DNA from 4 places in the Cupriavidus sp. UME77 genome. Region 1 is predicted to be linked to each of the others. Evidence: predicted binding sites of a transcription regulator. Region 1 holds the regulator's gene; each other region holds the start of a gene.

Evidence for each region. The regulator sigma-54, encoded in region 1, starts transcription at its own class of promoters, with help from an activator protein. The targets are predictions, from matches to a motif close to TGGCANGNAANCTGCTTT.
Region 2: a site for sigma-54 is predicted at 3,206-3,223, ahead of A9975_RS37180 (GTP cyclohydrolase II). Genes of this name have one in related genera too.
Region 3: a site for sigma-54 is predicted at 1,079-1,096, ahead of A9975_RS04840 (phenol hydroxylase subunit). Genes of this name have one in related genera too.
Region 4: a site for sigma-54 is predicted at 3,565-3,582, ahead of A9975_RS28675 (circularly permuted type 2 ATP-grasp protein). Genes of this name have one in related genera too.

The regions. Positions count from the first base shown of each region.
Region 1 covers NZ_LZZU01000031.1:21,072-26,116, forward strand. Annotated here, with positions in the region: gene hprK (HPr(Ser) kinase/phosphatase) at 1-726, opposite strand, end outside; gene ptsN (PTS IIA-like nitrogen regulatory protein PtsN) at 762-1,217, opposite strand; gene hpf (ribosome hibernation-promoting factor, HPF/YfiA family) at 1,605-1,955, opposite strand; gene A9975_RS11710 (RNA polymerase factor sigma-54) at 2,005-3,480, opposite strand; gene lptB (LPS export ABC transporter ATP-binding protein) at 3,615-4,400, opposite strand; gene lptA (lipopolysaccharide transport periplasmic protein LptA) at 4,425-5,045, opposite strand, start outside.
Region 2 covers NZ_LZZU01000097.1:10,826-15,870, forward strand. Annotated here, with positions in the region: gene upp (uracil phosphoribosyltransferase) at 1-500, opposite strand, end outside; gene A9975_RS37175 (URC4/urg3 family protein) at 595-1,917, opposite strand; gene A9975_RS37180 (GTP cyclohydrolase II) at 1,914-3,152, opposite strand; gene A9975_RS37185 (acyltransferase) at 3,420-4,538, opposite strand; gene A9975_RS37190 (hypothetical protein) at 4,706-5,045, opposite strand, start outside.
Region 3 covers NZ_LZZU01000011.1:87,213-92,257, reverse strand. Annotated here, with positions in the region: gene A9975_RS04845 (IS110 family transposase) at 1-321, shown strand, start outside; gene A9975_RS04840 (phenol hydroxylase subunit) at 1,130-1,348, shown strand; gene A9975_RS04835 (aromatic/alkene monooxygenase hydroxylase subunit beta) at 1,449-2,444, shown strand; gene A9975_RS04830 (MmoB/DmpM family protein) at 2,455-2,727, shown strand; gene A9975_RS04825 (aromatic/alkene/methane monooxygenase hydroxylase/oxygenase subunit alpha) at 2,769-4,283, shown strand; gene A9975_RS04820 (phenol hydroxylase subunit P4) at 4,316-4,675, shown strand; gene A9975_RS04815 (NADH:ubiquinone reductase (Na(+)-transporting) subunit F) at 4,704-5,045, shown strand, end outside.
Region 4 covers NZ_LZZU01000072.1:72,598-77,642, reverse strand. Annotated here, with positions in the region: gene A9975_RS28685 (transglutaminase family protein) at 1-788, opposite strand, end outside; gene A9975_RS28680 (alpha-E domain-containing protein) at 829-1,782, opposite strand; gene A9975_RS28675 (circularly permuted type 2 ATP-grasp protein) at 1,878-3,350, opposite strand; gene A9975_RS28670 (gluconokinase) at 3,614-4,123, opposite strand; gene edd (phosphogluconate dehydratase) at 4,312-5,045, opposite strand, start outside.

The DNA of each region.
Region 1 (5,045 bases):
GCGTACCAGCTGCACCACCAGCTTGAGCTTCATCTTGCGGCGTACCGCGGTCTCGCCAAAGATGGTCTTGATGTCGAGCAGGCCCAGGCCGCGCACTTCCAGCAGGTTCTGCAGCAGCGGCGGGCAGCGGCCCTCGATGAAGTCCGGCCCGAGGCGCACGAAATCCACGGCATCGTCCGCCACCAGCCCATGTCCGCGCGAGATCAGTTCCAGGCCGAGCTCGCTCTTGCCCAGGCCGGACTCGCCCATCACCAGCACGCCCATGCCGAGGATGTCGAGGAACACGCCGTGCATGGTCACGCGCGGCGCGGAAATGCGCGACAGATAGAGGCGCAGGTGATCGATTACCGCGGCAGAAGACACCGGCGTGGTGAACAGCGGGGTGGACGAGCGTGTGCAGCGCAGCTCCAGGTCGGGCGGCGGTTCCATGCCGTCGGCGATCACCAGGAACGGCGGCTCTAGCAGGATGAGCTCGCCCATCTGGCGCTTGCGCATCTCGTCATCGAGACGCTGGTAATACGTGATTTCGGGCTTGCCCAGCACCTGGATCCGGTTCGGGTGGATCAGGTTCAAGTGGCCGACGAGATCGGCCGCGGACGTGGCTTCACGCGCAAACTCGACATCGAATGCCCGGTCCGCTCCCTCAAGTCCTGCTACCCAGGAGAGTTTGATATCGGCTGCGTTGTCGTCGAAGATCGACTGCGAGGTGACGCCAGTGAGTTCCATTCGGGTGCTTTCAGGGACGGGCTTTCAGTGCCGGATCAAGGGTGCCATTGCGTCAGCAACTGGTGCACGTCGTCGGGGGTGGGCAAGGTAGCCAGTCCTTCGCGCATCTCGCGGTCGGACAGCAGCTGGGCGATCTCGGAGAGGATTTCCAGATGCTGCTGGGTGGCCTGTTCGGGCACCAGCAGGAAGATCAGCAGCGCGACCGGCTTGCCGTCGGGCGACTCGAAGGGGATCGGCTCGGCCAGGCGCATGAAGGCGGCCAGTGGCTGCTTCAGTCCCTTGATGCGGCCGTGAGGGATCGCAACCCCCGCGCCCAGGCCGGTGGACCCCAGCGACTCACGGGCGAACAGGTTGTCGGTCACGGTCGCGCGCGCTACGCCATGGTTGTTCTCGAAGAGGAGCCCGGCCTGTTCGAACACGCGCTTCTTGCTGGTGACGCTGACGTCGAGGTTGATGTTGCCGGGTGGCAGCAATTTAGCCAAACGATTCATGTGGAATGCGCAGGGTTTTCTATCTAGTAAGCAGGCCCGGGGCCAGGAGGCGTCCCGCCGGGCGGAAAGAGGATAAAAACCAAGGCCCGAGGTGTCCACCGGGTGTCCCCCCATGCCGGTGTCGGGCGTCTGGCCATTATAGAGCAGGCCCGCTTCCGCTTTGTGCATTGCAATAGCCGATGCGCTCAAGCGGTGCCGCATGCACCGGAATGGCCAGGCCAGTCAACCATGTATTGCACAGCATACACTGCTACATATGCGTTGCGGAATCCCCTGCGTGACCCGATCGGGTGGGCTGCAACGAAAAAGCCGCGCTCTGGGCGCGGCTTGATTCCGTTTTTCAAGGGACTGACACCGACGGCCCGGTATGTGGGCCGCCAGGCACGGTCATTGCTGCATCTGCGATGCGGCCATCTGATACTTGACCGCTTCACGGTCGTGGCTCTGCACGCGATCCTTGTGGCGAATCACCTGCCGGTCGAGCTTGTCGACCAGTGCGTCGATAGCGGCATACAGGTCTTCATGATGCGCTTCGACAAAGATGTCCTTGCCCTTGAGATGTAGATTGATTTCCGCGTACTGCCGCCGGTCCTTTTCTTTTGTATTGTCGACAGAGAGCAGCACACTTACGCCAATGACTTGATCGAAATGCCTGACGATACGCTCCAGTTTCGTTTCCACGTACTCACGCAGAGGGGGCGTGATGTCCAAGTGGTGTCCACTGATCTTGAAGTTCATAGCGTTTCTCCTTCTGAAAGAGCTGCATCAGGCAGGCGATGCAGCTCGGCTACAAAGTCTTACGGAGATTGACTGCTGGAATCTTGAGCGCTTCGCGGTATTTGGCAACGGTACGCCGTGCCACCACAAAGCCTTGCTCGCCGAGCAATTCGGCAATCCGGCTGTCGGACAAGGGGTTCCTAGCGTCTTCGGCTCCTATCAATTGCTTGATCAACGCACGGATTGCCGTTGATGAGGCCGCGCCGCCGGTTTCTGTGGATACGTGAGAGCCGAAAAAATACTTCAGCTCGAAAGTCCCCATCGGCGTTGCCATGTATTTATTGGTAGTCACCCGAGAGATGGTGGACTCGTGTAAACCCAGTGTATCGGCAATCTCCCGCAAAACCAAGGGGCGCATCGCAATTTCACCGTGGGTGAAGAAGTTCTTTTGACGTTCGACAATGGCTTGTGCGACGCGCAATATCGTATCGAACCTTTGCTGGATATTCTTGATCAACCAGCGTGCTTCCTGCAGCTTTTGCTGCAGTCCGGCCGCGCCCGCATCGCCTTTTGCACCGCGCAAAATCTGCGCGTACATGTCGTTGATGCGTAGCCGCGGCATCACATCCGGGTTGAGGTGGGCGATCCATCCGCCGCTCAACTTTCGAACAAAAACATCGGGCACCACGAAGTCCGCTTCCGGCCGGCTGTAGGCATGGCCGGGATAGGGCGCGAGCGAGCGGATCAGTTCATGTGCCGCCTTGAGTTCCGGCTCGTCCACTTGCAGCGCTTTTTTCAGGCGCGTGTAATCGCGTACCGCCAGCAGCTCGAGGTGGTTGGTGACGATGCTCAGCGCCAGTTCGCGCTGCGGATGCTTGAGCCTGCGCAATTGCAGCGCCAGGCATTCGGCGGCGTTGCGCGCCCCGACGCCCGGCGGATCGAAGCTCTGCAGCAGCGTGAGCACAGCCTGGATCTCGTCGACCTCGAACTCGAGCTCCTCCGGCAGCTCGCTGCAGATTTCCTCGAGCGTGGTGCTCAGGTAGCCGTCATCGTCCAGGGATTCGACCAGGAAGATAGCCAGCCCTTTGTCGCGCAGGGAAATCTTGAGCGGCGCCAACTGCTCCATGAGGTGTTCACGCAGCGTGGGCTCGGCGTCGCGCAGCTGCATCGGGGTTTTTTCGTCGTCTTCGCCTTGCGGGCGGCGGGCGAAGTCGTCCAGGCTCCAGTCGCTGCCGTAGTCCTCATTGCTGTCGGAGTAGCTGTCGTCGGCTTCGGGGGCGCCATCGGGGCGGTTCTCGCTGGTGCCCTGGCCATCGGCGGGCGCCGGCGCTGGCGCGCTCTGCAGGTTCACCGAGCCGTCCGAAGACACGCGCAACGGGCTGTCCAGCCAGTCGTTCTCGCGCTCGAGCAAGGGGTTCTCTGTCAACGCCTGTTCCACTTCCTGCTGCAGTTCAAGCGTGGACAGTTGCAGCAGCCGGATCGACTGCTGGAGTTGCGGCGTAAGCGCGAGATGCTGCGAGAGGCGGAGCTGTAGCGACGGTTTCATGCGACCTATTTTATGCCCAACTTCCGTACTGGTGGAACGGAAATTGCTATCGCTGGTGTCGCTATGATCGTTTGAAGGATAAAAGGCGACACTGAAGCCGCCCGGGGGCGATGCGCGGCAGGCGCCGCGCGCCCTTACATGCGGAAGTTCTCGCCCAGGTAGACCTTGCGCACCGACTCGTTGGCGATGATGTCTTCAGGCTGCCCGGACGCCAGCACCGCGCCTTCGCTGATGATGTAGGCGTGGTCGCAGATGCCCAGCGTTTCGCGCACGTTGTGGTCGGTGATCAGCACGCCGATATTGCGTGCCTTGAGGAAGCTGACGATGCGCTGGATTTCGCCAACCGCGATCGGGTCGACGCCGGCGAAGGGCTCGTCGAGCAGGATGAAGCGCGGCGCGGAGGCCAGCGCGCGGGCGATTTCCACGCGGCGGCGCTCGCCGCCGGACAGCGACAGCGCCGGGTTGTCGCGCAGGTGGGCAATCTGCAGGTCATCCAGCAGGGTGTCCAGCCGGCGCTCGATCTCGGCCTTGCCCAGGGGTTTGCCATCGTTGAGCTGCAGCTCCAGCACTGCGCGGATGTTCTCCTGCACATTGAGCTTGCGGAACACGGAGGCTTCCTGCGGCAGGTAGGACAGGCCCATGCGCGCGCGCTCATGGATGGCCAGGCCGCTGATGTGCTTGTCGTCGAGCACGATATCGCCCTCGTCCAGCGCCACCAGCCCCACGATCATGTAGAACGACGTGGTCTTGCCCGCGCCGTTGGGGCCCAGCAAGCCAACCACCTCGCCGCTCTTCACGTCGAGCGACACGTCCTTGACCACGGTGCGTGAGCCGTAGCGCTTCTTCAGGTGGCGCACGACCAGCGTGCTGCTGTCCTTCAGGGTGGCGGGCTGGGACGGTGCGGTTTGGGTAGCGGTCATGAAGGTGAAGTCAGAATCCGTGGGTCAGGGGTTGACGGGGGCGGTTGCCGGCTTGAGCGGCAGCGGATTGGCTGCGGCACCGCTGGCGGGCTGCTCCTGGCGCGGCGACAGCACGGCGCGCACGCGGCCCGACGGGCTGCCCGCGGTCGCGTTCTCGGCGCCGCCGCTGGCCGTGTAGAACTCGTTGCGGCTGTCATAGGTGATCACCGCGCCGCGGATCTCGTCGACCAGCTTGGCGCCGGCCAGGCGGGCCATGCGGGCGCGCCCGATCAGCTTGGACAACTCCTGCTTGCCGTCATACTCGATGCGGTCGCCCCAGCCGTCGATGTACTCGTCGACGTTGTCGCGCTTCTGGCGGATATAGGCTTGCTTTGCGCCCTTGGAGGTCGCGATCGCGTACTGGTAGCCCTCGGGATCGGTACGGACTTCGGCCGCGTCGGATTTGAGCACCATGGTGCCCTTGGTCAGCACCACGTTGCCGGTCAGGACATAGACCTGCTTGACGTCATCGTAGCTGGCATTGTCGGCCTCCAGGACCAGCGGCTTTTCGCGGTCGGCCTTTTCGGCGTTGGCGGGCGCGGCCAGCGTGAGGCCAAGGACGGCGGCCAGCGTCAGCAAAGCGGCCGTGCTGCGGCGCAGACAGGA
Region 2 (5,045 bases), on a different contig from region 1:
TACTTGAGCGTGCTCACGCCGGCTTCCTTCAAGCGGTTGAGCGCGGCGATGGCGGAGTTGCCGGTAGCCAGCATCGGGTCGACCACGATCACCAGCCGCTCATGGATGTCTTCCGGCATCTTGAAGTAGTACTCGATCGGCTCCAGCGTTTCCGGGTCGCGGTACAGGCCGATATGCCCGACCCGCGCGGCCGGCAGCAAGTCCAGCATGCCATCCAGGAAACCATTGCCGGCCCGCAGGATCGACACCAGGCACAGCTTCTTGCCCGAGAGCACCGGCGACTGCATGGGCGCGATCGGAGTCTTGATGGCGATGGTTTCCATTGCCAGGTCGCGGGTTGCCTCGTAGGTCAGCAGCTGGCTGATCTCGCGCACCAGCCGGCGGAAATTGTCGGTGGTGGTGTCTTCGCTGCGGACCAGCGTGACCTTGTGCTGCACGAGCGGATGATCCACTACCATCACGGACGCGGTGGCGGGCGGTACGGCGGAGAGGTCGGTCATGATGCGCTCCTGGAGGACGGTAGCGGATAGCACTTGCTGGTTGCTCATGCTGGTTGCTCATGCTGGTTGCTGCGGCGCGGGTCTGGCAGACCCGCTAGAACACCGTGCCGTCGCTGTTGATGGCGAAAGGCGGCGGGCCACCCGGCCTGCGCTTGGCGGCAATGCGCCGCCCCGCGGCCCAGGTGCCGCCCTCCAGCACGCGGGCCAGCGGGAACGACTCTGCCGACAGCCCGAGCGCCTCGCGCACCGACGCGGCCACGAGGTCGAGTCCCGTCACCGTGAGCGCGCGCCATTCCACGATAACCGGCTCATCCACCGTGTGCGCCACGGCAGTAAAGCCAGGGTCGCGCGGCACCATCAGCTCGAAATCGAACAGCAGCCCGCCGTTGCGGTATTCAGGCAAGCCCGTCAAGACCTCCAGCCCGGTCACGGTCAGGCCGGCATCTTCCAGCGGTTCCAGCAGCGAGTAGGTCAGCCACTGGGTCAGCTTGTGAAACGGCACCAGGCCATCCGTACAGGCCGGGTGGTGCCAGCAGTCGCCCAGCGACACGCCTTCCAGGCTCACACGCCCGGGCCATACCGGCCCCAGTGCCACCAGCAGCGTGGTCAGCACGAAGCCGGCCTCGATCTGCCCAGAGCTGGCGTGCGCCTTGAGGTAGTCGAACAGGTTGCCCAGCCGCGCCGGCGAACCAAAGACCGCTGGCGTGGCTTGCGCAACCTCGCCAAGACGGCGCAACAGCCCGGCGCGTCCATCCAGGCCCACCAGCGGGTTGTGCTGGGCCACCTGGAATGCGGTTGCAATGGAGGATGCATCGATACGCATCAGGCGCTCGGCATCGGAGCGCAGCGGCTGCCCCGGCTGGGCGGAAAAGCCGCCGCGCGCGAACAGGTCGAAGCTGGCCACGCCAAGCCCTTCGGAGCGCGTCAGCAACAAGTCGCTGGCGGGATCGCGATAGCGCCAGTCCGGGCCTGCGCCGGCATCCAGCAATACGCTGGGGATCACCAGGTCGATGCCGATGCGGGCGCGCTCCTCACGGTCGGCCTCGCCGGAGAGCCCGCCGCGTTCGCACAGGATCTGCCAGCGGTCCAGCTTCTCGCCAGGGCCGCCGCTCTCGAAATGACGCCAGCGGCTGTGGTACGGCACGTTGAGATCGGGATAGCGCTGGCGGATGGTGGCCGCCACGTAATCGGCCACTGCCGGGATCCGCTCCGGATGCCAGGTAAACAGCTCGGACGCGCCGGCTGCCACATGATCCGTCACGGCAGCGCAGCGGGTGCGTACCGCATGGCCGGTGAGCAACGCGGCGGCTGGATGGCCCGGCGGCACGGGACTGGCCCAGCCACCGGCATCATCCTCGCCGTTGATGAAGGGATTCGCGGCGCCGCGCACGCCACCCGCTTCGGGTATCTCGTTCATTCGTGCAGTCCTCTACCCTTGGCCAGCGCGAGTTCTTCCGCGTCGGGCGGGGTATAGCTAGTGAAGTAGCCAGCCGCCACCTTGGCGTCGATTTCCACGCGGGCATCGGCCGGGATCAGTGCATCGGGAATCGCAACCTGCTCGACCACCTCGATACCCTGAGCGGTCAGCGCCCCGTGCTTCATATTGCTCATCGAAGCCCAGCGGTCGATACGCTTGATGCCGAGCCAGTGGAACACGTCGGGCATGAGCTCCTGGAAGCGCATGTCCTGCACGCCGGCGATACATTCCGTACGTGCAAAATAAGTCTCGGCCCGATCGCCGCCAACCTGGCGCTTGCGGGCGTTGTAGACCAGGAACTTGGTCACCTCACCCAGCGCCCGGCCTTCCTTCCGGTTATAGACCACCAGCCCCACGCCGCCCTGCTGCGCCATCTCGATGCAGACCTCGATGCCGTGGGCCAGGTACGGCCGGCAGGTGCATATATCGGAGCCGAACACGTCCGAGCCGTTGCACTCGTCATGCACGCGGCAGGCCACCTTGGTCTCGGGCTTGCCAAGCTGGCTGACATCGCCAAAGAAGTACAGGGTCATGCCGCCGATCGGCGGGAGGAACACTTTCAGGTCGGGGCGCGTGACCAGTTCCGGGAACATGCCGCTGGTCTGCTCGAACAGGCTGCGGCGCAGCATGCTCTCCTTGATCTCGAAGCGGCGCGCCAGCCCCGGCAGGTACCAGACCGGATCGATCGCGGCTTTGGTGACCCGCACATCGCCATTGGCATGAAGGATCTGCCCGTCGGGTGTGAGCCGGCCGGCCGCAATGGCGCCCATCAGCTCCGGCATATTGATGTGGGCGCGCGTAATGGCGATCGAGGGACGGATGTCGATGCCCGCGGCGATCCGGTCGCCAAAGGCGCTGGAAACCAGGTGGCCCCAGGGATCCATCGAGACGATCTTGTCCGGGTCGCTCCATTGCGGGTGAGGCCCGATGACCTCGGCCGGCGAGGTATCGGTGAGATCGGCGCGGTGGTCTCGCTGCAGCTTGCCGGAGGCCACCGCCAGCGCGCGGTAAACCGCGTATGCGCCGGAATGGGTGCCGATCACATTGCGCTGAGCCGGATTGGTCAGGCTTGCGATCACGGGGCCGCGCTCCGCTGCCGTGGCAGCCCCCCAGTGGATTGGCTCGGCCGGCTTGTCGCGGCGCGCGTGCGAGGTCAGGACGATATGATCGGACATGGCAGCCTCGGAACAAGAATCCTGACCAAACGGTCAGGTTTACGATTCCATAGTAGGCAACCTTCGTGCCATATCCCAATGCTCGTTTTTACCTTGTGTTGCACATCGCACGATGGCGCTTGCGCACCGTGCCTGTGCGCAAGCGCCGCGGCCAGCGCTGGTCCTGGTGCATAGGCACCATGTAAAAGCGGCACCGGGCCGCTGGGGCCGGGTGCCGCTGGATGTGCCTTCGGATAAACCGCAAGCGCTATCGGGACTATCGGTCGGTCAGGTTGACCGTTGCTGCCCCGCCTGCTGCCGCTGGACCGGCTCGGGGGCAGCAGGCCACAGCGCCAGGCGCAATGCGCGCAGCGGCGCACCGCTCTCCACGTAGCGATGGAACAAGGCCCCCGCGGCGTTGCTCAGCAGCCAGGCCAGCACAATGCCGAGCGCATTGAGGACGGGCTGGTGCGGAGCCAGATGGAAGACCAAGGCATTCACGACCAGGCAAATCGGGAAATGCACCAGGAACACCGAGTAGGAAATGCGCCCGAAAAATGCCAGGAACCGCGCCTGCGGCCAGTGCTCAAGCCAACCGCCACGGCGCGCCGTGCCGAGCAGGAGCGCGATTGCCAGCGCCACCGCGATACGCAGCCGGAAATCCACGACCAGCGCTGCCAGCACCACGGCACACAACACCAGCAGTGCCACCGGCGAACGCTCAGGCTCGGATGCCCAGAAGGCCAGCGTGCCCAAGCCGTAGGCGCCGAAGAAGTAAATCGCCCAGATATCCCACGTGGCATCACGGTTGAACCAGAACAGTGATGCCAGCACCAGCCCGGCCACCACCAGCGGGCCCATCGGGCTGCCGCCCACGTCGAACCATCGCTCGCAGCGGCGGGCTGCCCACAACGCCACCATCAGCAAGGCGAACAATTGCAGGTCGATGGCCACATACCAGACGCCGGCGGACAAGGCATCGAAATCCAGCACGTTGTGCAGCAGCAGCACATGCGCCAGGAACTGGTGCAGGCCGGGGGCGCCGGGAATGGAGTCGTGATGCATCCAGGTACGCGCAATGGCCGCACCGGCAATGGCAATCAAGATAGCCGCCGTATAGGGCACCACCAGCTTCTGGTAGCGGCCCCAGATTGCCTGCAAGGGGCGGGGCACCATCAAATGCCCGCCGGGCGCCAGGCTGCGCGCCGCCAGGAAGCCGCTGATGACAAGGAACACCTGCACGGCAATGCGCGCGTACTGCGAGAACCAGTCGAGCAGGCCGGGCGCCAGCACGTGGGCCGCATCGGACATGGGGCCATAGAAGGCAAGATGGTGCAGCACGATCAGCTGTGAACTGATCGCCTTGAGAGCGTCAATGCACGCCATGCGCGAAGGACGGGGGCTCATTTGTTATAAGAATGCTACAAAGTGCACAAGGGCCGGATTCTACTCCCAGGAAACAGGATGGCGCCAAAATGGGCCACGATACACCGCCGCAAAATGGCGAGAAGCGTTGTATTGGTCACACATTGCGCCGCAATATATGCACTAAACGTCACATTGACGGCGTTTACCTAAAAACTGTAACGATTCCCCACCGGTCCCCTGCATGACAGCCAGAGCAACGCGGCCGCCACGCCCAGCGAAACCCAATAATCGGTAGGCGCGCCGGCCCACCAGTGGATGTGCCAGGGCACGAAACTCGGCGCAAAGCGCGCCAGCCCGAATGCCGGGTTCAGCACGAACCAGAGAAAATCCTCGCTGATCCAGAACACCATGATGCAGGCGATCACGCGCGCCTCGGCGCGCCAGTTCCAGCGCCCGCCGAACACCAGTGAAAAATGGAAGAACAGCGCTACGCAGGGGAATACCCACGCGTGATACCCCGTCATCGGGCGCCCACCCCAAAAAATA
Region 3 (5,045 bases), on a different contig from region 1:
CGTCAGCACGGCACTGGGGGCAAGGTGCGCCTGGGCGCGATCAGCAAACGCGGTGACCGCTATCTACGCATGCTGCTGATCCATGGTGCCAGGGCAGTCCTGTTCCGAGCCAAGGACAAAGGCTTGTGGTGCGAACAACTGGCACGCCGACGGCCCACCAACGTGACGGTGGTGGCGCTAGCCAACAAGGCGGCGCGAACTGCGTGGGCCGTGCTGATGGGCAATGAGCCGTATGAAAGAGACCATGAGTTAAAGAAAGCCGAGAGGGCCAAGCAAACGGCGAATTCCGCGCTAGGCCAGCCCCGCCTACAACGACCGTAGGCGGAGCCGGTCTAGCCGCGGCTTGCAAGCAAGGTTACTGAATTCGACTAGAAGGTTGCGACGGTAGATGAACGAGATGGCAAGACAGGTTGGACCGCAAGAGCTGAACCCTGATCGGTCACTGGTGCTTCGAGCACGCTGAAGAGGAGAGGGCCGCTCTTGGCGAATTCCATCGGGGCCGCAGGCTTGGCCTGCACTAGGCCGGATATAAGTCTGCAACCAACCCTGATCAAGCATCGCGTAACGTTTACCTAGCAAACCGGGGCGCGTTCATATAAGTGACCGGCAGCCCCCGCAGGGGGATGTCGTATGGCCCTTGGGTGCAAGATGCCACCGCCGACGAAATAAACCGCAACGCCTCCAGCAGAGCGATGTCGTATGGCACCTTGGGTGTAAACGCCAACACCGTTCAAACAATCACCGCCACCCACCCCCAAAAGACCGATTTAATCATTTGATCCATCCACCAATCCCCACCCCAATCCAGTAACTCCCCCGCTTGTTGCGCCGCATGCGCCCGCAATCCCTTCCCGCTCCTTCCTCTAACCCCCTTCCTTGTTGCGACGCCGCAGCCTTGCGAAGTCACGCCTGGCTCCCCGCAAACCGCCACCCGGCGCGGCTTTTCATCATTTGGTCAAATTTCATCTCGCACTTCATCAATTGATTGAGCCACGGCGCATGCGCCATTCCGGGTAAACGCGAAATCCGGCGCGGCCCGAATCCCGACGCGCCTTGTGGCGCCGTCGTTTGCGCCAGCTGGCACGCTCTTCGCAATAGAGGCCTACCGCCCATGCGAAGGAGCAGCGCCATGATCAACCAGTCGGTCCCCTTGTTTGAAGCCTCGCCCCGGTTCGTCCGCGTTGATGGCCGCACGCCCGAGGGCTTTGTGCAGTTCGCGTTCTGCGTGGCGGACCCCGAGCTCAATGTCGAGCTGATCATGCCCGAGCCGATGTTCGAGGCCTTCTGCAGCGTCAACCACGTGCGCTTCCTGCCGCCGGAGATCCCCGCGCCCGATCAGGGCGACTGAGCTCGGCCAGCCGCCACGCACCGAACCACGCACCGAACCACGCACCGAACCACGCACAGAACCACCCCCATAAAAACAGCAAGACCCAGGAGACCAAGCGATGCAAGTCGATATCAAGACCCAGCAGATCCAGCCGCTGCGCCAGACCTACGGCCATGTGGCGCGCCGCTTTGGCGACAAGCCCGCCTCGCGCTACCAGGAGGCCACCTACGACGTGCAGTCGGAAGTGAATTTTCACTACCGCCCGACGTGGGACTCGCAACACGAGATCTACGACAAGCGCCGCACCGCGATCGTGATGGCGGACTGGTACGCGCTCAAGGACCCGCGCCAGTACTTCTACGGCGCTTACGTGACGGCGCGCGGCCGCCAGCAGGACGCCACCGAGAAGAGCTTCGCCTTTGTGGAAAAGCGCGGCTTGCTGCAGGCGTTGCCCGCCGAATGGCAGGACCGCCTGGCCGATGGCTTGCTGCCGCTGCGGCATGTGGAGTGGGGCGCCAACATGAACAACTTCTATTGCGCCGACTACGGCTGGGGCACGGCCATCACCCAGGCCTGCACCTACTGCGCGATGGATCGCCTTGGCATTGCGCAGTACCTGACGCGCATCGGCATGCTGCTGGATGGCAACACCGGCGTGGCGCTGGAGCGCGCCAAGGTGGCCTGGATGGAGAGCGCCGCGTGGCAGCCGATGCGCCGGCTGGTTGAGCGCAGCTTTGTGATCGAGGACTGGTTCGAGACCTTCGTCACCCAGAACCTGGTGCTCGACGGCCTGCTTTACCCGATGGTGTACCAGCACGCCGACGCGGCCATCGTGCGCGCCTGCGGCACCGGGCTGGCGGTGCTGACCGAGTTCATGAACGACTGGCGCGAGGAGCACGCACGCTGGGTCGATGCGGTGATCCAGACCGCCGCGGCAGAGTCCGATGCCAATCGCATGCTGCTGTCGGGCTGGGCCCGCGCCGCGCGTGCGCAAGTGGCCGAGGCGCTGGTGCCGGTGGCCGACACCTTGCTGGGCGAGGGCGGCGAGCAGGTGGTGGCGCTGTGCGTGGAGCAGTTCGACGTGCGTCTTAACAAGCTTGGCCTTGCCGCCTGAGGAAACCGCCATGACCGCCAACGTCTATATCGCGCTGCAGAGCAACGACGACACCCGTCCCATCATCGAGGCCATCACCGAGGCCAATCCGCACGCGGTGGTGTCGCAGTTTCCCGCCATGGTGAAGATCGATGCGCCGGGACACCTGACCATCCTGCGCGAACTGGTCTCCGACAAGCTCGGGCGCGACTGGGACCTGCAGGAGATTCACCTGAACCTGATCTCGCTGTCGGGAAACATCGACGAAGACGACGACGCCTTCACCCTGCACTGGAACGCCTGAAGCGGCCCGCCCACCGCAAAGACAAACGGAGACAAGACATCATGGACGCACGAAAGAAGCTGAACCTGCGGGAAAAATACGCGACGATGACGCGCGACCTCGGCTGGGAAACCACCTACGAGCCGATGGACAAGGTCTTTCCCTACGACAAGTACGAAGGCATCAAGATCCATGACTGGGACAAATGGGAAGACCCGTTTCGCATGACCATGGACGCCTACTGGAAGTACCAGTCGGAGAAGGAGCGCAAGCTGTACGCGATCATTGATTCGTTCGTGCAGAACAACGGCCACCTCAACGTCTCGGACCCGCGCTACCTGAACGCGCTGCGCCTGTTCCTGACCGGCGTGACGCCGCTGGAGTACGCGGCGCACCGCGGCTATGCCCACCTCGGGCGGCACTTTCGCGGCGCCGGCGCGCGGGTGGCGGCGCAGATGCAGTCGATCGACGAGCTGCGCCACGCCCAGACCCAGATGCACACGCTGTCGGTCTACAACAAGTACTTCAACGGCTTCGGCGAATGGCAGCACATGCATGACCGGGTCTGGTACCTGTCCGTGCCCAAATCCTATTTCGAAGACGCCATGAGCGCGGGGCCGTTCGAGTTCATCACCGCGATCTCGTTCTCCTTCGAGTATGTGCTGACCAACCTGCTGTTCATGCCCTTCATGTCGGGTGCGGCCTACAACGGCGACATGGCCACGGTGACCTTCGGCTTCTCGGCACAGTCCGACGAATCGCGCCATATGACGCTGGGCCTGGAAGTGGTGAAGTTCCTGTGCCAGCAGGACCCGGACAATATCCCCATCCTGCAGAAGTGGCTGGACAAATGGTTCTGGCGCGGCTTTCGCCTGCTCACGCTGGTCGGCATGATGATGGACTACATGCTGCCCAAGCGCGTGATGTCGTGGGCGCAGGCGTGGGAGATGTACTTCGAGCAGGCCGGCGGCGCGCTGTTCAAGGACCTGGAGCGCTACGGCCTGCGCATGCCCAAGTACCACGAGGTGGCCACCAAGACCAAGGACCGCATCACCCACGAGGCGTGGGGCACCTTCTACAACTACGCCGCCGCGGCCGGCTTCCATACCTGGGTGCCCAAGCAGGACGAGATGGCCTGGCTGACGGAGAAATATCCCGACACCTTCGCGCGCTACTACAAGCCGCGCCTCGATTACTGGCAGGAACGCCAGCAGCAAGGCGAGCGCTTCTACAACGCCACGCTGCCGATGCTGTGCCAGACCTGCCAGATCCCGATGGTGTTCTCGGAGCCGGACGACCCCACCCAGACCTGCTACCGGGAGAGCAGTTACCACGGCATGCGGTTCCACTTCTGCTCGGACGGCTGCAAGGACATCTTCGATGGCGAGCCGCAGAAGTACGCGCAGGCCTGGTTGCCCGTGCACCAGATCTACCAGGGCAACTGCGGCGGTGGATCGCTGGACGACGTGCTCAAGTGGTACCGCATCAACCCTGGCGCGGACAACCTGGATTTCGAAGGTTCGCAGGATCAGAAGAACTGGAACGCCTGGAAGGGCGTGCCTGGCACGGCTGCCTGAGCGGCCGGCATACAAGAGATAAGGAGACCACCATGTCCGTCGTATCCATTGGGCCCTACGCGTTCGAGCCCGCCGATCGGGAGGCCGTGTTCCACGGCAACCGCCTGCTCTATATCGGCTGGGACCGCCACCTGCTGTTCTGTGCGCCGCATTGCCTTCCCTTGCCGCCGTCGATGCGCCTGGGCGATGTCGTGGAGAACGTGCTGCCGGGCGTCTACGGCTATCACCCCGATTTTGCCCGCATCGACTGGAGCCGCGTGGCGTGGCTGCGCGGCAGCGAGCCCTGGCAGCCGGACCTTGATCGCACGCTGGAAGAGAACGGCCTGGGCCACAAGGCGGTGATCCGGTTCCGTACACCGGGGCTGGATGGCATTGGCGGCAGTGGCAGCTAACAGTGGCAGCTAAGGTAGGAGACACAAGATGTATTCCCTGACCATTGAACCGATCGGGCAGACCATCCCCATCGCACCGGGCCAGACCGTGCTGGATGCCTGCCTGCGCAACGGCGTGTGGCTGCCGCACGCCTGCTGCCACGGGCTGTGCGCCACCTGCAAGGTGCAGGTGGTGGAGGGCGAGTTCGAGCATGGCGAGGCCTCCAGCTTCGCGCTGATGGATTTCGAGCGCGACAGCGGGCAGTGCCTGGCCTGCTGCGCCACCGCGCAGTCCGACATGGTGATCGAGGCCGATATCGAGGAAGACGCCGACTCGCTCGGCCTGCCGCTGGCTGACTATCGTGCCGAGGTGGTGGAGGCCCGCGCGCTG
Region 4 (5,045 bases), on a different contig from region 1:
CGCTCGCCGCTGCCGCCTTCGCGAACCCCGCGCACCGGTGCAGCCATGCGATAGTCGCGCCCGACCGCCAGCCGGATATGGCGCGCGTCGCTCAGGCAGCCGTGGGTCACGTCGATGCTGCACCACAACTCCTTGCCGGCATCCACGCAGACATCGGCCCAGGCGTGGCTGGCCAGTTCCGACGCGGCCGGGTCATAGAAATAGCCGCTGACGTAACGCGCCGGCACACCCAGGGCCCGGCAGCATGCCACCATCACTTGCGCCTGGTCCTGGCAAACCCCGCTGCCGAGCGCGAACGCGTCGCTGGCCGAGGTGTCCACATCGGTGCTATCTGACTGGTAACGCACCCGCCCGGCGATGCCATTGGCCAGCGCCAGCAGCGCGGGCACCGTCGCCCCCGCCGCCAGGTAGGGCGCGGCAAAACGCACCATCTCCGGCTTGGCGGCGGTCAGCGGCGTGCCGCCAAGGTAATACAGCGGCGACACACGCGCCTCGCCAGCCGGCGGCGCATCGCAGAAAAACGGCCCGTCCGCATCGATTGGCGGCGTCACATCGACCACGCCGCTGGCCTCGATCACCAGCGTATGTGCTGGCCCGGCCATAGTGAAGCTGTGCACGATATTGCCGAAACCGTCACGTGCCTCGGACAGGTTGCCGGGAACGGACAATTTCCACTCCTGCACGGCCTGCAGAGGGCCCGAGCGCGGCGCGAGCCGCAGTTCGTGCACGCTGCGCAGGACCGGCTCGGCGTAACGGTAGACCGTCTTGTGGTGAATCTTGTATTTCATGATGTGGCGAGGCCGGCACAACCTCCCCACTTCTTATAGGTCAGGCAGCGAGCAGCGGCACGAGGAAATCCCGGCTGATGCCGTTGCCGAGGTCGCCGATGCGCTCCAGGAAACTGGTCAGGTAAGCATGCAGCCCGACGGCGAAGATGTCGTCGATGCGCGCATATTTCAAATCGGCGTGGAGTTTACCAGCCTGGCGCTCGGTCTCCGAAGAAAGGTGGTTGCGCACCAGCGCCAGGATCGACACCACCTCGTCCATGCTGGACACCAGCGAGCGCGGCATGTCAGGGCGCAGCACCAGCAGTTCGGCCACGCGCTCGGGCGTGATCACGGTGCGATACACCTTGCGGTACACCTCGAACCCCGACACCGAGCGCAAGACAGCCGCCCAGTGATAGAAATCGTTGGCGTCGCGATTGGGATCGCTCTCGTCGACCGTGCTGGCCTGGAACTTCACGTCCAGGATCCGCGCGGTATTGTCGGCGCGTTCCAGGAACGTGCCCAGCCGCATGAAGTGGAAGGCATCGTCCTTGAGCATGGTGCCGAACTGCACGCCGCGGGCCAGGTGGGAGCGGAACTTCACCCACTCGAAGAACTGCGAAGGATCCTCGCGCAGCACGCCGTCGGCGATCATGCGCTGCACGTCGAGCCAGGTGGTGTTGATGGTCTCCCAGACCTCGGTGGTCAGCGAGCCGCGCACGGCGCGGGCGTTCTCGCGGGCCGCGCGCAGGCAGCTCATGATGGACGAGACATTGGTCATGTCGCGCACCATGAAGTCGATCACGTCGTCGCGCGTGAGCAGGCCGTACTTCTCGTCGAACACCTTGGTCAGCTCGGAGATATCGAGCATGGCCCACCAGCCTTGCTCAGCCACTTCCGCGGATTGCGGCAGCAGCGAAGTCTGGTAGTTCACGTCCAGCATGCGCGCGGTGTTCTCCGCGCGCTCGGTATAGCGCGCCATCCAGAACAGATGGTCGGCGGTGCGGCTAAGCATGGTCAGTCCCCTCGTACAGCGCTGTTCGCCCGCGCGCCGCCGGCAACGCGGCGGCCAGCGCAGGAATCACAAACAATCCTTGCGTGCGCCGCGCGTCAGCGCTCCAGCACCCAGGTGTCCTTGGTGCCCCCGCCCTGCGAGGAGTTGACCACCAGCGAGCCTTCGCGCAGCGCAACGCGGGTCAGCCCGCCCGGCACCATGCGCACATCCTTGCCGGACAGCACGAACGGACGCAGGTCGATATGGCGCGGCGCGATCCCCGACTCGACATACGTCGGGCAGGTGGAAAGCGCCAGCGTGGGCTGCGCGATGTACTGCTCGGGACGCGCGCGCACGACCTCGCGGAACGTATCGATCTCCGCGCGCGTGGCGGCAGGCCCCACCAGCATGCCGTAGCCGCCGGCCCCGTGCGTTTCCTTGACCACCAGTTCGCTCATGTGGTCCAGCACGTACTGCAGGTCGTCCGGGCGGCGGCACATGTACGTCGGCACGTTGTTGAGGATCGCTTCCTCGCCAAGGTAGAAGCGGATCATGTCGGGCACGTAGGGATAGATCGACTTGTCGTCGGCCACGCCCGTGCCAATGGCGTTGCAGATGGTGACATTGCCCGCGCGGTAGACCGAGAGCAGCCCCGCCGCGCCCAGCGTGGAATCCGAGCGGAACACCAGCGGGTCGAGGAAGTCATCGTCGACCCGGCGGTAGATCACGTCGATGCGCTGCGGCCCCTGGGTGGTACGCATGTAGAGGTGCTCGTCCTGCACGAACAGGTCGCTGCCCTCGACCAGTTCCACGCCCATTTGCTGCGCCAGGAAGGCATGCTCGAAGTAGGCGGAGTTGTACATGCCGGGCGTGAGCACCACCACCGTGGGATCAGCGATGTTCTGCGGCGAGACGCCGCGCAGCATGTCGAGCAGCAGGTCGGGATAGTGCGCCACCGGCGCCACGCGATTGCGCGCGAACAGGTCCGGGAACAACCGCATCATCATCTTGCGGTTCTCCAGCATGTAGGACACGCCGGAGGGCACGCGCAGGTTGTCTTCCAGCACGTAGAACTCACCCTCGCCAGCGCGCACTACGTCGATGCCCGCCACGTGGGCGTAGATGTCACGGGGCACGTCGATGCCGAGCATCTCGGGGCGGTACTGCGCGTTGTTGTAGATCTGGTCTGGCGGGATCACGCCGGCGCGGATGATGTCCTGCCCGTGATAGATATCGTGGATGAAGCGGTTCAGCGCCGACACCCGCTGACGCAGCCCGCGCTCGAGCGTCGCCCACTCGCTGGCGGGGAAGATGCGGGGAATGACGTCGAACGGGATGGTCCGCTCGGTACCGCTGTTCGACTCGTCCTTTTCGCCGTAAACGGCGAACGTGATGCCCACGCGCCGGAAGATCAGGTCAGCCTCGGCGCGCTTGTTGCCCATGGTGCCTTCGGACTGGCGCGCCAACCAATCCGCGAACTGCTTGTAGTGCCCCCGCACGGCACCTGCCGGCAGGGACTCGCCCGCGTGGATTGCTGCTGCCACGCCATCTTGCCAATCGAGCATCTCGTCGAAAAACCGCGCCGCCATGATGGCCGTTCCCCCATGATTTGGGTGCCGCCCCAACTGCCGGCTATCCCGTTTTGATTGGCTTGTTGTTCCCGGCACAGCACCTTGAGATCACCACCCGAGGCCCGGCGGCTTGGCCGCGGACCGTCTCGTCATGCTTCGAAGTGCTGTCCCTATAGGATACCTATGACCACGAAAGCCGCAAGCGGCAGGCGTTCGCGCCATCAAACATGGATAAGCAAGATGTCTGCCAGCCTTGGCTTCGGGCCGGCGTTGGCATCGGTTCAGCGGGCGATCGCCACCCCCTTTTGTGCCTGCACCCCGGCCAGGATGCGCTGCACCAGCGCCTCCGGCGTCTGGCGGATATCGAGCACCAGGGCGTCATTCGGCTCCTCCAGGGTATCGAACTGGCTCTGCAACAGGGCGGGATTGAAGAAGTGCTCGCTGCGCTCGGCCAGGCGGCCGCCAATGACCGCGGCATCGCCCTTCATGTAGACAAAGGTCACGCCGCCGTCGGCGGGCGTCAGGCGGTCGCGGTAGGTCTGCCGCAGCGCGGAACAAGTAAAGACGTGGGTGCGCCCCTCGGCGCGAGCCGCATCGATCGCCGCGCGCATCGCGGCCAGCCAGGGCCAGCGGTCGTCGTCGGTCAGCGGGATGCCGTTGTGCATCTTCGCCTTGTTGGCGGCGCTGTGGAATTCATCGGCGTCGTGGAAGCCGCATTGCAAGGTCTTGGCCAGCAACTGGCCAACCGTGGTCTTTCCGCTGCCGGAAACGCCCATCAGGATGTAGATCATGTCTGCTCCAATGATCATGTTCGGATGGTTTTCCCATCCTTGTCGGTAGTCCCCGCGCCGGCCGCTGGTCGGCACCGCAAGCGTTCAGCCATGAAGCCATGATAGGACCCGCATGGGCCGGCTCGGGGTCGTCTCCGCCAGCCATCGGCTGCCGGGGACACAAATGACACAAATTTAAGGGGCGCTGCCTATTGTGCGACGGCCGCGCCCGTTTGGACAGCGCCGGGCGCGTCGGCCTCGGAGAGGTCCAGCGCGCTGCCGCCCTCCTCCGCGATCCGCGCGTTGCGGCGGAACAGCCCGAACAGGCCCCGGCCAACGCTGAAGTTCGTGAAGGCGTCGTCCGGCAGCACAGCAGAAGCACGCGTCGCCAGGTCGCCGTCGCCATCGGCAGCGCCGAGCCATTCCAGCGTGCCCGCCACGGCGTCCACGCGGATCCGGTCCCCGTCACGCACGCGCGCCAGCGGGCCGCCGGCAAGCGCCTCAGGCCCCACATGAATGACCGCCGGCACCTTGCCGGAAGCGCCGGACATGCGGCCATCGGTCACCAGCGCAACCTTGTGGCCGGCGTCCTGCAGCGAGCCCAGCACCGGGGTGAGACGGTGCAGTTCAGGCATGCCGTTGGCGTTGGGTCCCTGGAAACGCACGACCGCGATCATGTCGCCCGTGAACTCGCCGGCTTCGAACGCGGCTTGCAATTGCTCCTGCGAGTCAAAGACGCGTGCCGGTGCTTCGACCACCCGATGCTCGGCCGCCACAGCCGACACCTTGATCATGCCGCGGCCAAGATTGCCTTGCAGCAGGCGCAAGCCACCCTCGGCGGAGAACGGCTCGGCCGCGGTGGCCAGCACCGTGGCATCACCGCTGACAGCGGCGCCGTCGCGCCACTGCAGCACGCCGTCGATCATCACGGGCTCTTGCGTGT